3 regions of the Serratia sp. Res13-Sevr-LER1-36-b genome follow, and region 2 is predicted to be linked to each of the others. Evidence: predicted binding sites of a transcription regulator. Region 2 holds the regulator's gene; each other region holds the start of a gene.
What was found. Region 2 encodes Fur, which represses iron uptake genes when iron is present. Its sites were predicted from a motif close to ATAATAATGAGAACNACTATCAA; they were not measured.
Positions count from the first base shown of each region.

Region 1: fepD (Fe(3+)-siderophore ABC transporter permease) is a predicted target of Fur. The motif match lies at 2,325-2,347, and genes of this name have one in related genera.
Region 3: exbB (tol-pal system-associated acyl-CoA thioesterase) is a predicted target of Fur. The motif match lies at 2,629-2,651, and genes of this name have one in related genera.

Region 1 covers NZ_JADACK010000014.1:79,362-84,222, reverse strand. The annotation lists gene IMQ33_RS09180 (ATP-binding cassette domain-containing protein) at 1-207, opposite strand, end outside; gene fepG (iron-enterobactin ABC transporter permease) at 204-1,229, opposite strand; gene fepD (Fe(3+)-siderophore ABC transporter permease) at 1,231-2,304, opposite strand; gene entS (enterobactin transporter EntS) at 2,465-3,733, shown strand; gene fepB (Fe2+-enterobactin ABC transporter substrate-binding protein) at 3,720-4,688, opposite strand.
Region 2 covers NZ_JADACK010000037.1:193,237-198,097, reverse strand. The annotation lists gene IMQ33_RS22010 (beta-N-acetylhexosaminidase) at 1-2,551, shown strand, start outside; gene fur (ferric iron uptake transcriptional regulator) at 2,734-3,180, opposite strand; gene fldA (flavodoxin FldA) at 3,506-4,045, opposite strand; gene ybfE (LexA regulated protein) at 4,249-4,536, opposite strand; gene ybfF (esterase) at 4,784-4,861, opposite strand, start outside.
Region 3 covers NZ_JADACK010000044.1:410,877-415,737, forward strand. The annotation lists gene IMQ33_RS25635 (shikimate 5-dehydrogenase) at 115-933, shown strand; gene exbD (TonB system transport protein ExbD) at 1,141-1,563, opposite strand; gene exbB (tol-pal system-associated acyl-CoA thioesterase) at 1,567-2,559, opposite strand; gene IMQ33_RS25650 (DedA family protein) at 3,149-3,805, shown strand; gene IMQ33_RS25655 (LysR family transcriptional regulator) at 3,857-4,750, opposite strand.

The DNA of each region.
Region 1 (4,861 bases), on a different contig from region 2:
CAGCCATACTGAACCCGCCTGCGGTTGCATCAGGCGGCTGAGGGTGCGCAGCAGCGTGGATTTACCACAGGCGTTTGGCCCGATAATGACAGTCAGTTCGCCGTGAGGAATAGACACTGAAAGATCGCGTGCGACGATTTTCTTGTCGTAGCTCAGCGTCAGGTTTTCGGCACGCAGCGGTGCGGTTAACGGGGTTTCAGCATTCATTTTTTTCGTGACTCACGGATAAGTAACCAAATCAGATAGATGCCACCTATGCTGACGGTCAAGACGCCGACCGGCAACTGATAAGGCATAAACAGGCGCTGCGCTGCCACATCGGCCGCCAGCAATAATAGGGCACCGGTCAGCGCGGTGAGCAGTAAGACATGCTGGTTGGCGCACAGGCGGCGGGCAATTTGCGGGGCGACCAGGGCAATAAAGGAAATCGGCCCGGCCACGGCGGTGGCGGCAGCGGTTAGTATCACGCCGACCAACAACAACAACAGCCGGGAACGTTCAACCCCAACGCCGAGTGCGCAGGCGGTGTCATCCCCCATTTCCAGCAACCGCATGCGCCTTGTCAACGTCAGCAATACCAGTAACGCCAGCAGCAGCACCGCCAGCACCGGCAGGCTTTTCGCCCAGGTGATGCCGTTGAGGGATCCGGCATACCATAGCCCAGCTGTCATGGACGCTTCCAATGAGGCGCTGATGATCATCCAGGTATTGGCGGCCAGCAGCAGGGCACGAACGGCAATCCCGACAATAATCAGGCGGAAGGTTTCTACCCCGTTGCTCCAGGCCAACAGATAAACCACCCCGGCGGTAAGCAGGCCACCCGCCAACGCCCCAGAGGTAATGCCGATAACGCTGCTGTTAAACAGCACGATGGCGACCAGTACGCCGCTATAGGCTCCCGTATTGAAACCAATCACGTCAGGGCTGCCGAGCGGGTTACGCAATAGTGACTGGAAAATCGCACCGCTGAGGCCGAGCGCTGCCCCCAACAGTAAAGCCATGGCCACACGAGGCAAACGCCACTGGGTGACGATCACCGCAAGATTGGCCGGGCCTTCGCCGCGTAACGCGTCGATCACCTGCGCAGCGCTGAGCTGCAAGGTACCAGAACCGAGGGCATAAACCGCCAGCGCAAGGCAGGCGAATAACAACAGCAGGGCAGTTGCTAAAGGGCGCGCCAGCCGAAACGGCTTTTTGGCGAGGATCTGGCGGGAAACCAACAGGCTCATCTTATCCTCCCCGCCGGAACATACGGCGCTGGCGCACCAACATAATCAACATCGGCGCGCCGATCAGGGAAAGTACGATGGAGACCCGCAGTTCCCCCGCGACCAGAAAGCGCCCCAGTAAATCAGCGCTCAGTAGCAGGATTGGCGTTAAAACCAGCGTCCAGGGCAGCATCCAGTTGAGTTCTGACCCCGCCAGCCGCCGGGCAATGTGGGGCATCATCAGCCCGACAAAGGCGATAGGGCCAACGGCGGCGGTAGCTCCGCCACACAGCAGCGTAATAGCCAACAGGCCAAGCAGTTGGGTGCGAATAATTCCGGTGCCGAGCGCCGCTGCAAGCTCACTCCCCATGCTCAAGCTGTTCAACGCCTTGCTAAGCCACAGGGTGATCAGCGTGCCCAGCAGGATTGGCAATGCTACGGCACGTACCACCGCCATATTCTGAATGTCCAGTGTGCCAGCCTGCCAAAAACGCAGCTGATCGAACACCAAAGGATTGAGTAGAGCGATGCCGGTGGTCATCCCTTCCAGCACAGCGGCCAGCGCCACCCCGGCCAGCGTCAGGCGCACAGGATTAACGCGGCTGCCGCCCATTGCGCCTACCAGCGCTACCAACAGCGAGGCAAACAGCGCACCGGCAAAGGCGAACCAAAGATATTGGCTGACATTGGTCGCACCAAAGAAGGTAATGCCCAACACCACGGCGAAACCGGCCCCGGAGTTAACCCCCAAGATACCAGGGTCTGCCAGCGGGTTGCGGGTGAGGGTTTGCATCAGTGCGCCAGCCAGCCCAAGCGCGATGCCAGCTAATACGCCGATCAGCGTGCGTGGCAGACGTGCTTCAGTAATGATGACGCAGTCTGCGCCATTGCATTGGCCACTCAGAGCGGCAACGACGTTACTGAAAGGAATGGATTTAGCCCCTAGCGATAGGCTGAGCATCATTACCAACAGCAGCACGGCAAAGGCGCACAGCAGGCCAAACAGGCGCTGCCAGAAGGAGTGGGATAACCCCAGAAACAGAATGCCCCTGCGGTCAGGAAGCGGAGGAGAGCAATTAGGTGTAAGCCGGAACATGACAGCCCATTGTTAACTGAATATCAATGATATCTATTATCATTATTGATTGTATTTATCTATGGTAGCATGGCAGCCTGACCAGCACTAGCGCTGAGCCTATCGAATATCGTGTCGTTGTTTGTGGAAGATCAAGGATATAAGTTGTGGTGATAACAAAATGAATAAACCCTCTATTTTGCTCGATTTTAGCCTGCTTAGGACCAACCCCGCTTTTCGTGCCGTATTCTGCGCCCGTTTTATTTCGATCCTGGCATTGGGCCTGATGGCGATTGCCATTCCGGTGCAGATCCAGGCGTTAACCGGCTCAACCTTGTTGGTCGGGTTGTCGGTGACCCTGGCGGGCAGCGGAATGTTTGCCGGTTTACTGATGGGGGGCGTGTTGGCCGATCGTTATGAACGCCGTCGCCTGATCCTGTTTGCGCGCTCAACCTGCGGTGTGGGTTTTCTGGGGCTGTGCCTCAATGCTGCGCTGCCTGCACCTTCATTGACGGCCATTTATCTTCTCGCGGTGTGGGACGGATTTTTTGGTGCGGTAGGCGTGACGGCGTTGCTGGCGGCGACACCGGCCATCGTTGGCCGTGAGAATATCGTACAGGCCGGGGCCATCAGCATGCTGACCGTGCGCTTTGGGTCGATCCTGTCTCCCGCTATCGGCGGGCTGGTGATCGCCGGGGCGGGTATCAGTTGGAACTATGCACTGGCGGCCTTGGGGACGTTGATCACTCTGATCCCGCTATTAAAACTGCCCCAGTTACCACCTCCGCCGCAGCCCTGTGAACACCCGCTGCGGGCATTGATCGGCGGCTTCACCTTCCTGTTCCAGAACAAGGTGATTGGCATGGTGGCGCTGATTGGTGCGTTGATGACCATGGCCAGTGCGGTGCGCGTATTATATCCAGCTATCTCGGGCATGTGGCAGGTTACCACCCAGAGTTTGGGGATCATGTATGCGGCGGTGCCATTAGGGGCGGCGATTGGCGCATTTACCAGTGGCCGGGTGGCTCAGATGGCACGGCCAGGCTGGATGATGTTGATAACGGCGATAGCGGCTTTCGTGGCCGTGGGGTTGTTTGGCCTGATGCCTTGGTACGGCATGGCGTTGTTGTGCCTGGTGGTGTTTGGCTACCTCAGCGCACTGAACTCGCTGCTGCAATATGGCCTGATACAGAACCTGACGCCGGACGCGTTTCTGGGCCGGATTAACGGCCTGTGGACCGCGCAGAACGTAGTAGGGGATGCGCTTGGCGCTTTGCTGCTCGGCGCGATGGGGGCATTTATGCTGCCAGCGATGAGTTCGACCAGCTTCGGTTTCGGTGCGGCGCTGCTGGCTGTGGTGCTGGCGTTTGCCATGCGTGGCCTGCGCAACGTGAGCATGGGCGGGCAGAGCGATAAACTCCAACCCGCCACTGCGACTACGGAGAAATAAACAGCTTTTCCAGACGCGTCAGCAAGTTGCTGGCGCTGTAATAATCCAGCCGGAAGGTGTCGTTCCCCAGGGCATAAACCCGCTTGTTCTCCACCGCGGGCAGATGGGCCAGGAAACTGTTGCTCATCAGCCGCTGTACGTCGCTTTCGTCATTGGCGAATAACAGCAGCGTTTGGCCATTCAAGCCTTCTGCCAGGTTTTCACCGCCGAGTTGGACGATGTCTTTCCGCGCCCCTTGGCTGGTGCTGGCGTTGAGTTTGGGCGGCAAGGTGGCCAGGGTAAAGCCTAGCTGTTGCAGCAGTTGCCCTTGTGATGAGTCGGCGGTCCACAGGTTGGCATTCTTGCCATCGCTGCGAAACACCAGTGCCGTTATGGGCTGGGGTGGCAATGTCATCTGCTGTTTCAGCGTTTTCTCACGGCGATCAAACTCGCTGACGATCTTCTCCGCTTGTGCTTCATGGCCGGTCGCTACGCCGAGGATGTTGGCCAGTTCCTGCCAGCTTTTATCGTCGTAGTTCACCACCAGTACCGGAGCGATGGCCGACAGTTGATCGTACAGGCGCACCGCAGAATCGGCTCCGGTAGCGGACATTACAATCAGGTCAGGTGCCTCACCGGCGATCGCCTCGGCGTTGGGTTCACCAATATATAGCCGCTTCACTCCACGTTTGGCCGCAATCTCTCCCCACTGGTGGAAAAAGCCCTGCCGATCCGACAGCCTATTGTTTGGGCTGGTGGCTCCGCTGGCGATCACCGGAGCGTCTATCGCCAGCAGTGTCCCGGTAACCGTCACGCTGGTGGAAACGATGCGCTGTGGGGGGTGGTTAAGGGTGATAACGCCGTGCGAGGTTTCGATACTGCGCGGCCAGGCTTGAGTCTCGGCCTGGGCTACGCTCAATGCCAGCAGGCCAAACAGCGCCAGGCTGAGCCGTAGGGGAATTGACATCGGTGACATCCTTTTAATTCGAATGATTATCATTCATTGGTCAGAAACCGCCAAGTTTAACTGTTAATGTGGGTTAGCAGAAGAGGTTACGTTTATTGACATGGTAAGTTCTGGCAGGTACTTTATCGCGGATGCAATACAAATGATAATCATTATTATATTGGTTATTGTTAATGAAACAA
Region 2 (4,861 bases):
GCAGGTCAATTTGAAAATGTTGGACAACCGTGCTGCCGAGAACGGCGTGGACTGTGCCAAGTTGGGGGCCGACTGGGCGTCCTGCCACAAAGTGTTGATCACCTTGACCAACGGCAATCAGGAAATCAAAGATAAAGACTGGGCGATCTATTTCCACAGCCCGCGCCAGACGCTGAAGGTTGATAACGACCAGTTCAAAATCACCCACATTACCGGCGATCTGTATAAGCTGGAACCGACAGACAAATTCACCAGCTTCCCGGCCAATCAGGCGGTGGAAATCCCGATTATCGCTGAATACTGGCAGCTGTTCCGCACCGACTTCCTGCCGCGCTGGTATGCCACTTCCGGCGATGCTCAGCCTAAGATCCTGTCAAATACCGATACCGAAGATGTTCACCAGTTTGTTGCCCCGTTCACCGGTGACCAGTGGAAGCGTACCAAGGATGACAACAACATTCTGATGGTGCCGGAAAGCCGCTTCACCAAGAACCAGGATCTGAAAGTGTTGCCGATGGCATCGCTGCGTGGGCAAATCATCCCAACCCCGATGGAAGTTAAAGTCCATTCGAAGGATATTGACCTGAGCAAAGGCGTGGCGTTGGAACTGAGCGCCTTGACCAAACCAGCGGCAGATGCGGCAGCCGAGCGTTTTGCCCTGCTGGGCATTGAGAGCCAGGTGAGCGGTTATCCGATCAAGACGGATATTAAGCCAGCGGCATTCAAAGGCGATCAGGCCGTTCCAGGTGCCTACCAACTGAAGATCGGCGAGAAAGGTGCCGAGATCGTCGGTTTCGATCAGACTGGGGTGTTCTATGGTCTGCAATCCATCCTGTCGCTAATCCCTTCGGATGGCAGCAAGAAGATCGCGACGCTGGATGCCAAAGATGCACCGCGCTTCCAATACCGCGGCATCTTCCTGGACGTGGCGCGTAACTTCCACCAAAAAGACGCCGTATTGCGCCTGCTGGATCAGATGGCAGCCTACAAGCTGAACAAATTCCACTTCCACCTGACGGATGACGAAGGTTGGCGCATTGAGATCCCTGGCCTGCCAGAGTTGACTGAAGTGGGCGGCCAGCGTTGTCATGACCTGAGCGAGACCACCTGCCTGATGCCACAATATGGCTCTGGCCCGGCACCGCACGGTGGCTTCTTCTCCCGTCAGGACTATATCGACATCGTTAAATATGCTCAGGCACGCCAGATTGAAGTGATCCCTGAGATCGACATGCCGGCGCACGCCCGTGCGGCGATTACCTCCATGGAAGCTCGCTACAAGAAGCTGCTTGCCGAAGGGAAAGGGAAAGAGGCCAACGAGTTCCGCCTGGTGGATCCGACTGATACCTCCAATACCACCTCGGTGCAGTACTTCAACCGCCAGAGCTACCTGAACCCATGCCTGGATTCCTCCAAGAACTTCGTGGACAAAGTGATTGGTGAAGTGGCCCAGATGCACAAAGAGGCCGGTCAGCCGCTGAAAACCTGGCACTTTGGTGGGGACGAAGCGAAGAACATCCGTCTGGGCGCTGGCTATACCGACGTGAAAAACCCGGAAGCGGGCAAGGGTATCCTCGATCTGAGCAAAGAAGACAAGCCGTGGGCCAAGTCGCAGGTTTGTCAGGCCATCATCAAAGATGGCAAAGTGGAAGATATGGAACACTTGCCAAGCTACTTCGGTCTGGAAGTCAGCCAGTTGGTGAAAGCGCACGGCATTGACAGAATGCAGGCGTGGCAGGACGGCCTGAAAGATGCCAAAGACTCGAAGGCCTTCGCGACCAAGCATGTGGCGGTGAACTTCTGGGATACCCTGTACTGGGGTGGCTTCGACTCGGCTAACGACTGGGCGAACAAGGGTTATGACGTGGTGATCTCTAACCCGGACTACGTCTACATGGACTTCCCGTATGAAGTCAGCCCGGACGAACACGGTTATTACTGGGGCACCCGTTTCAGCGACGAGCAGAAGATCTTCAGCTTTGCGCCGAACAACCTGCCGCAGAACGCCGAAACCTCGGTTGACCGTGACGGTAACCACTTCGCCGCCAAGAGCGACAAACCGTGGCCGGGCGCATATGGTCTTTCCGCCCAACTGTGGAGCGAAGTGGTGCGTACCGACCAGCAGATGGAATACATGATTTACCCACGTGCCGTGTCGCTTGCAGAACGTGCATGGCACCGTGCCAGCTGGGAGCAGGATTACAAAGCTGGCCGTGAGTATAAAGGTGGCGAAACCCATCAGGTCGATACCAAAACGCTGGATCAGGACTGGCTGCGCTTTGCCAACCTGATCGGGCAGCGTGAACTGGCCAAGATGGATAAAGCGGGCGTGAGCTATCGCCTGCCGGTCCCAGGTGCTCGTATCATCGGGGGCAAGTTGGAGGCGAATATTGCTCTGCCGGGCCTGGGAATTGAATATTCCACCGACGGCGGCAAACAGTGGCAGCGTTATGACGATAAAGCGCGCCCAGCGGTGGCGGGTGACGTGCAAATCCGAGCAATCAGCCCGGATGGCAAACGCTTCAGCCGTGCCGAACCAGTGAAAGCGTAAGTGAGAACTCCGCCCACCTACGTGTCGGTAGAGGGGCGGAGATAGTGCAAGGTGAGAGCAAACTGCAATTGTGATAATTGAGTGGATATTTTTCCCCGGGCCTGTCCGGGGATTTTTTTGCCTGTCATCCGGGCATAAAAAAACCGCCATTTAGGCGGTTTTCACGTTCTGGCGAGCCAGAATCAGTTCTTGTTGTGCAGCGTTTCGTTCTCGCGGCAGTCACCGGTTTCACAGTGGCCGTACAGGTACAGGCTGTGGTTGGTGAGCTTGATACCGTGTTGCTTGGCGATATCGCGCTGACGCACTTCGATGGATTCGTCGCTGAACTCGATCACTTTGCCGCAGTCCAGGCAAATCAGGTGATCGTGATGGTGTTGCTGAGTCAGTTCGAAAACCGACTTGCCACCTTCAAAATTGTGGCGGGTCACAATACCTGCGTCGTCAAACTGGTTCAGCACGCGGTATACCGTGGCCAGGCCAATTTCTTCGCCCATATCTATCAGTTTTTTGTACAGATCTTCCGCACTGACGTGATGGCATGCCGGATCCTGTAATACTTCCAGGATTTTGAGTCGCGGAAGAGTGACTTTTAAGCCAGCCTTCTTCAATGCGGAGTTGTTATCAGTCATGCGGATTCAGTCCTGTTACTATGCTAATCAAGTTGAGGCGTTCTCGCCTATGGCATCGGTTGGCACAAAGCGTTAATTGCGTCTCATTATAGAACCGGTTGCTGCAAATAGAAACCGCCGGTTGTTAACAAACATATCTTTGCACGTTTACAGGGTAATCATGCAAAGCTTTGATGGATGGGATAAACCGATATCTCAGTCTACCGTGGCGAGGTAGGAAGTTACAAACTTGTAGCTTCTATTGCTCTAATCCGTGATGCCGATAACAGAAGGGCGCGCTATACGGCGCCCCCACCATGTGTTACGTATCCGCCGGGGCAGAGGCTTAGCCGACGATCTCGGCCAGGCTCAGCTCTTCAGTGATTTGCTTGACCCAGGCGTCTACACGTTCGTTGGTCAGCTCCGGTTGACGATCTTCGTCAATGGCCAGCCCGACAAAGTGATCATCGTCTGCCAGACCCTTGGAGGCTTCAAAATGGTAGCCTTTGGTTGGCCAGTGGCCGACGATGGCCGCACCGCGTGGTTCAATGATGTCGCGGATGGTGCCCATCGCATCGCAGAAATATTCCGCGTAGTCTTCCTGATCGCCACAGCCAAACAGCGCCACCAGCTTGCCGTTAAAGTCGATGTCTTCCAGCGTCGGGAAGAAATCATCCCAGTCGCACTGGGCTTCGCCGTAGTACCAGGTTGGGATACCGAGCAGCAGGATATCAAACGCTGCCAGATCTTCTTTGCTGCTTTTGGCGATGTCGTGGATTTCTGCCACGTCGTTGCCGAATTTTTGCTGAAGCGTCTTTTGGATCATCTTGGCAATGTTTTCGGTATTGCCAGTGTCGCTGCCAAAGAAAATGCCTACATGAGCCATAGTAAAGATAACCTTTTAATTCAAATGAATGTGTTGCGTAAACGCGGCCTGAGGCGCTGCCAAGGGCAGGCTTGCTCAGCCGTAAATGCGTATCATGCCAGAAATTTGCCCTGAGGTTTTATCGCGTTTATGCGATGCCTCTGCGGAGGTGGAACCGATCTGGCGTCATCCTTAACGCCGTGCCGCGCGTGCGGCGGCAGAGATCAGTGTTCTGGCTGTTCTTCTGCCAGTTGGGCCAACAGCATTTGTTCGATCAATTCGCTGCGGCTGATATTGCGCTGGTCGGCCAGTTTGTTGAGAGCATCTACCGCGTCTGCGTTGATTTTCAGCTCCACACGCCGTAATCCACGCACTTTGTCCCGTCGTAGCTGATTGCGCTTATTAATTCTAAGCTGTTCATCACGGGAAAGCGGGTTGGTTTTCGGGCGCCCTGGACGGCGTTCATCTGCGAACAGATCCAGCGTCGTGCGATCCGTTTGTTCTTTTGCCATTGTTGCGCTACTGCAAGGGAGTTTGCATCAAAAAGCGGTTTACGCTTCCAGACGGTTCGATTTACACAATTCGGGCCAATAAACCCTAACCCAAATTCACCCCCAGCCAAGTGCAGCTTCACACCTGGACAGGGCGGCAAAATTATAGCGCGCCATATTACCCCAGCAGATGGAGCGCCGACAATGCCTAACTTAGCGACAAACGCGCTAAGCTATTCTCTCTAGCGCGTTTTTTCGCCATTTAAGCTCAGGGCTGGTCAATAAAGCGGTGGATTGCCCGTAATACGGCGTCCGGTTTCTCCGCATGGACCCAGTGACCGGAGCC
Region 3 (4,861 bases), on a different contig from region 2:
TGCCGAAAAATTTGTGCTCAATAACCCGTTTTTTGGCGTAAGCTGAACCGATTATCCCCGCCGGATGCTTGCTAGCCGGTGGGGACACTTATTTCAATGCGCTAAGGACCTGCTATGAGTCGTGAAATCAACAAAGATACGCAGCTGTGTATGTCACTGGCCGGTCGGCCTGGCAATTTCGGCACCCGTTTCCACAACTATCTGTATCAGGAACTGGATCTGAACTTCATCTATAAGGCGTTCACCACCAAAGATATTCAGGCAGCGGTCGGCGGCGTGCGCGCTTTGGGTATTCGCGGCTGTGCGGTTTCCATGCCGTTCAAGGAGAGCTGTATTCCGTTCCTTGATGAGCTGGATGCGTCAGCCACGGCGATTGAATCGGTCAATACCATCGTCAACGACGACGGCTTCCTGCGGGCCTATAACACCGACTATATCGCCATCGCCAAACTGCTGGCGAAATACCAGATCCCCCCGACCACCTCGTTTGCTCTGCGTGGCAGCGGCGGTATGGCCAAGGCGGTAACCGCCGCCCTGCGCGATGCCGGGTTCAAGAACGGCCATATCATTGCGCGCAACCCACAGGCAGGCCAGGCGCTGGCAGCGCAATATGGCTATCAGTGGCAGCCAGAAGTGGGCGATTTACAGGTTGAGATGGTGATTAACGTCACGCCGATCGGCATGGCGGGCGGTAGCGAAGCCGAGCAGTTGGCCTTTGAACCGGCCACTATCAAGACTGCCAAGATCGCCTTCGACGTTGTTGCACTGCCAGCAGAAACCCCGCTGATCCGTTATGCAAGGGAGCAGGGTTTGCAGGTGGTGACCGGTGCCGAAGTGATCGCTCTACAGGCTTTGGAGCAGTTTGTGTTGTACACCGGCGTGCGCCCTTCCGATGAGCAAATCACCCGCGCTGCGGCACATGCTCGTGGCTAAATAGCCCGAGAAAATATCAACTGGCTCACCACGTAGGGCGCTGCAGGCTGACCCGTTGAAATAATCAATGGGTTAAGTCGATTGAGGTTGTCAGCAGTATCATGGGAATTCGGGGAAAGGGGGCAGATTTCGCGGGGATAAGCAGGTAATAGCGCCCTCTTCCTCGAGTTAGGCAACCCGAAGAAGAGGAAATGGCTGAGTTTCAGATTACTTGGCCACGCCTTCCATTCCCACCAGCCCCACTTTCAGGTAGCCGGCTTTGCGTAGCGTATCCATCACGCTCATCAGCGTTTCATAATCTACGGTCTTGTCCGCCTGGAAGAAGATGGTGGTTTCTTTATTCGCCTGTGTGCGTTGATCCAGCACCGCCGTCAGTTGTTCCGCCGTCACCGGCTCATCACCCACGTACAGCTGCTTGTCTGCCTTCACCGACAGGAACACCGGTTTTTCCGGACGCGGCTGCGGTTTAGCGGAAGAAGCGGGCAGATCGACACGAATATCTACCGTTGCCAGCGGCGCAGCCACCATAAAGATGATCAACAGCACCAGCATGACGTCGATAAACGGCGTCACGTTGATTTCATGCAGTTCGCCGCTGTCGTCCAGATCTTCATTTAAGCGCATCGCCATAACTCACCCCACCCGCAGTTGGTGCGCATGCTGCGAACGTTTGGCATCGGCCGAGGCCGCCAGATCCAGATCGCGGCCCAACAGCAGCAGCACCTGCGCCGCCACATCGCCCACCTGAGCACGGTGGCCGCCAATAACGCGAGCAAAGATGTTGTAGATCACTACCGCAGGGATAGCTGCAACCAGACCGAGCGCGGTGGCCAGCAATGCTTCCGCAATCCCCGGGGCAACAACTGCCAGGTTGGTGGTTTGCGAATGGGCAATGCCGATAAAGCTGTTCATGATGCCCCATACGGTACCGAACAGGCCGACAAACGGTGAAATGGCGCCGATGGTGGCCAGGAAGCCATTGCCGCGCCCCAGTTGACGCCCATAGGCCGCTACGCGACGTTCCAGACGGAAACCGGTACGCTCTTTAATGCCGTTGTTGTCGTTAGAGGCCGCCGACAGCTCCAGTTCGTTCTGCGCATCTTGCAGCAGCACCGCACTGATGCTCTCTTGCGAGAAGCTTTGCGCCAGTTCGGAGGCATCGTCCAGCGAACGCACGTCGGCCAGCGCCAACTGCTCACGGCGCAGACGGCGCTTGGAACGAAACAGCTCACTGCCTTTGGCAAACAGAATGGTCCAGGTGACGATAGACGCCAACACCAGGCCAATCATCACGATTTTCACCACGATATCGGCGTGCTGATACATACCCCAGACGGAAAGATCCATACCACGCGTTTCAGGCGGTTGGATGGTCGGTTCAGGATTAACCGGGGTGATATTTTCCGGGGTACCCGCCACTGGGGTTACCGTTGTTGGTGCGGCCGGTGTCGTTGCCGCGGCAACGCTTTCAGCGACTGCTGGTGCAGTGGCCGGAGCCGCCTGAGCGTTGCCCGCCAACCCCACCACCAACACCAGTGAGGCGATCACACTGCGCCCCAATGCGCCCCATTGCCCACGGCCTGCGCCCTGAGCACTTTGATTTGTCATTTTGCCAGCCGTTTTCACGCTGTGCCTCCACCCATTTCAACATTTAAGGAAGAATTCAGCGTGCGATCATATCAAACCAATCAGGGATTGATAGTAGTTATCATTATTATTTGAAGAATTACGCATCGACGAGCAAAAAATGATACAACCCCAGTCACTATCAGGGTTTGCGCGTCGTTTGGCATAACATTGCCTACCCATAATGCTAACAAAATCATCACTCAAACGGCTGTTTTTTACCCCAACAGGCTATAAACGGTGTGAATAGATCACGCAATCACTGCGGGAAAACGTCTGCGGGCGCAGCATCCTCCCCCCTATGTAAGGGCCGGTTGATGAGGAGTGGCTAGAATAAAATCACACACTAAGGCACGAGCTTTTACGGCGTTTTTACTTGGCCATCCCGACGGTTGCCTGTACTTTTTCCGAGTTTTACGGCCTTTGCCACATTTTCTATGCTCTGTTTAATGTCCGCTTAAGCTAATAGCGGTACACTATATTGTGCTCTTGGGCCTCACCGCCGTGTGTGGCCTAAATTTACCGGTGAGCATGGCTATAACAGCACGGTAGCCTATAGAAAGTCAGCCCAGGCACCCCAGGATAAAGAATGGATGTATTAAGAGAGATTGTTCACGCACTGTGGACGCAAGACTTTACTGCACTTGCCGATCCCAGCGTGATTTGGGTGGTTTATGCCGTCCTTTTTACCACCTTGTTTTTGGAAAACGGTTTGTTGCCCGCTTCCTTCCTGCCCGGAGATAGCTTACTGCTGTTGGCAGGTGCCTTGATCGCCAAAGGCGTGATGAACTTTATCCCCACGCTGATTATTCTGACGGTCGCCGCCAGCCTTGGCTGTTGGCTCAGCTATCTGCAAGGGCGATGGCTTGGCCATACCTCGGTGGTGAAAGGCTGGTTGCTACAGCTACCGGCGCAATACCACCAGCGCGCGCACATGCTGTTTAACCGCCACGGACTGGTCGCTCTGCTGATTGGCCGTTTTTTGGCGTTTGTACGCACCCTGTTGCCTACCATGGCCGGTATTTCGGGCCTCAATAGCGCCCGTTTTCAAATCTTTAACTGGCTCAGCGGCTTGCTGTGGGTAGGCTCGGTAGTCACGCTGGGCTATGCCTTTAGCCAAATCCCGCTGGTTAAACGCCACGAAGATCAGGTGATGGCCGGGCTGATGATCCTGCCGATGGTGTTGTTGGTCGTTGGGCTGCTAGGCGTGATGCTGGTCGTTTGGCGTAAAAAACGCGCCTCCTGAGTCAGGTGGCGGTTTTGCCCACCGCCACAGTAACCCATATCGTCATGCCTCTTATCCCTGCTTAAAAAGTTGGCTGCAGATAAAATCTACAAATACGCGAATCTTTGGTGATAGATGCCGACTTGAGGGCCAGAGCGCCCAAAAGAACCCTTGATCCTTGGTGTGAGCATCAAGCAACGTCTCAATATCGCCCACGGCCAACGCCTCTTTGACTAAAAAATCAGGCATGTAAGCAATGCCATGCCCGTCAATGGTCGCCGTCAGCATTGCCTCCATGTTATTCAACGTTAGGGAAGAATTTAGACGCAACTGAGTTATTTCCGGGTCTGACGTTAATGTCCAATCCATGATTTTACCTGTCGTGACAAAACGGTAACGAAGGCAATCGTGCAACTCCAGATCGAGCAACTTCTCAGGTCGTCCTTTACGTTCCAGATAACCAGGGGCGGCACACAGAACAAAACGGAAAGGCCCAAGCCTACGCGACATCAGCCGCGAGTCCACAAGGTCACCGCTTCGTATCACCACATCAAACCCATCATTGATGAGATCAACAAGTTGATCGTTGAAATCCAACTCTAACTCAACTTCTGGGTAGGCTTTGCGAAAGTCAGGCATCATGGGTAACAGAAAGCGGTACCCGATGGTGGGTAGACTGACCCGCAAACGACCTCGGGGAGCTTGAACCGAATGCGACAGCATGGCCTCAGCGTCCTGCAAGTCATCAAGGATTTTCCGACATCGTTCGTAGAACATTTCCCCTTCAACAGTGAGGCTAACCTTGCGGGTACTGCGCTGAAACAAGCGAACGTTCAGAGACGCTTCAAGCCTCGCAACATTCTTTCCTACCGCCGTCGCGGAAATGCCTATGGCACGTGCTGCAGAGACAAAGCTCAGCGATTCTGCGGTTTTCACGAACGAGAGGATACTGGTCAGGCTCTCCATAGAATTAAGACCTTTTTGTTCATTATAAGCGGAGTTTTAACCCATTTATTCAAGATTGCGACCTCTATAGATTTAGTTTCCCAGATTGCTACAAAAATGAGGGATTACGCA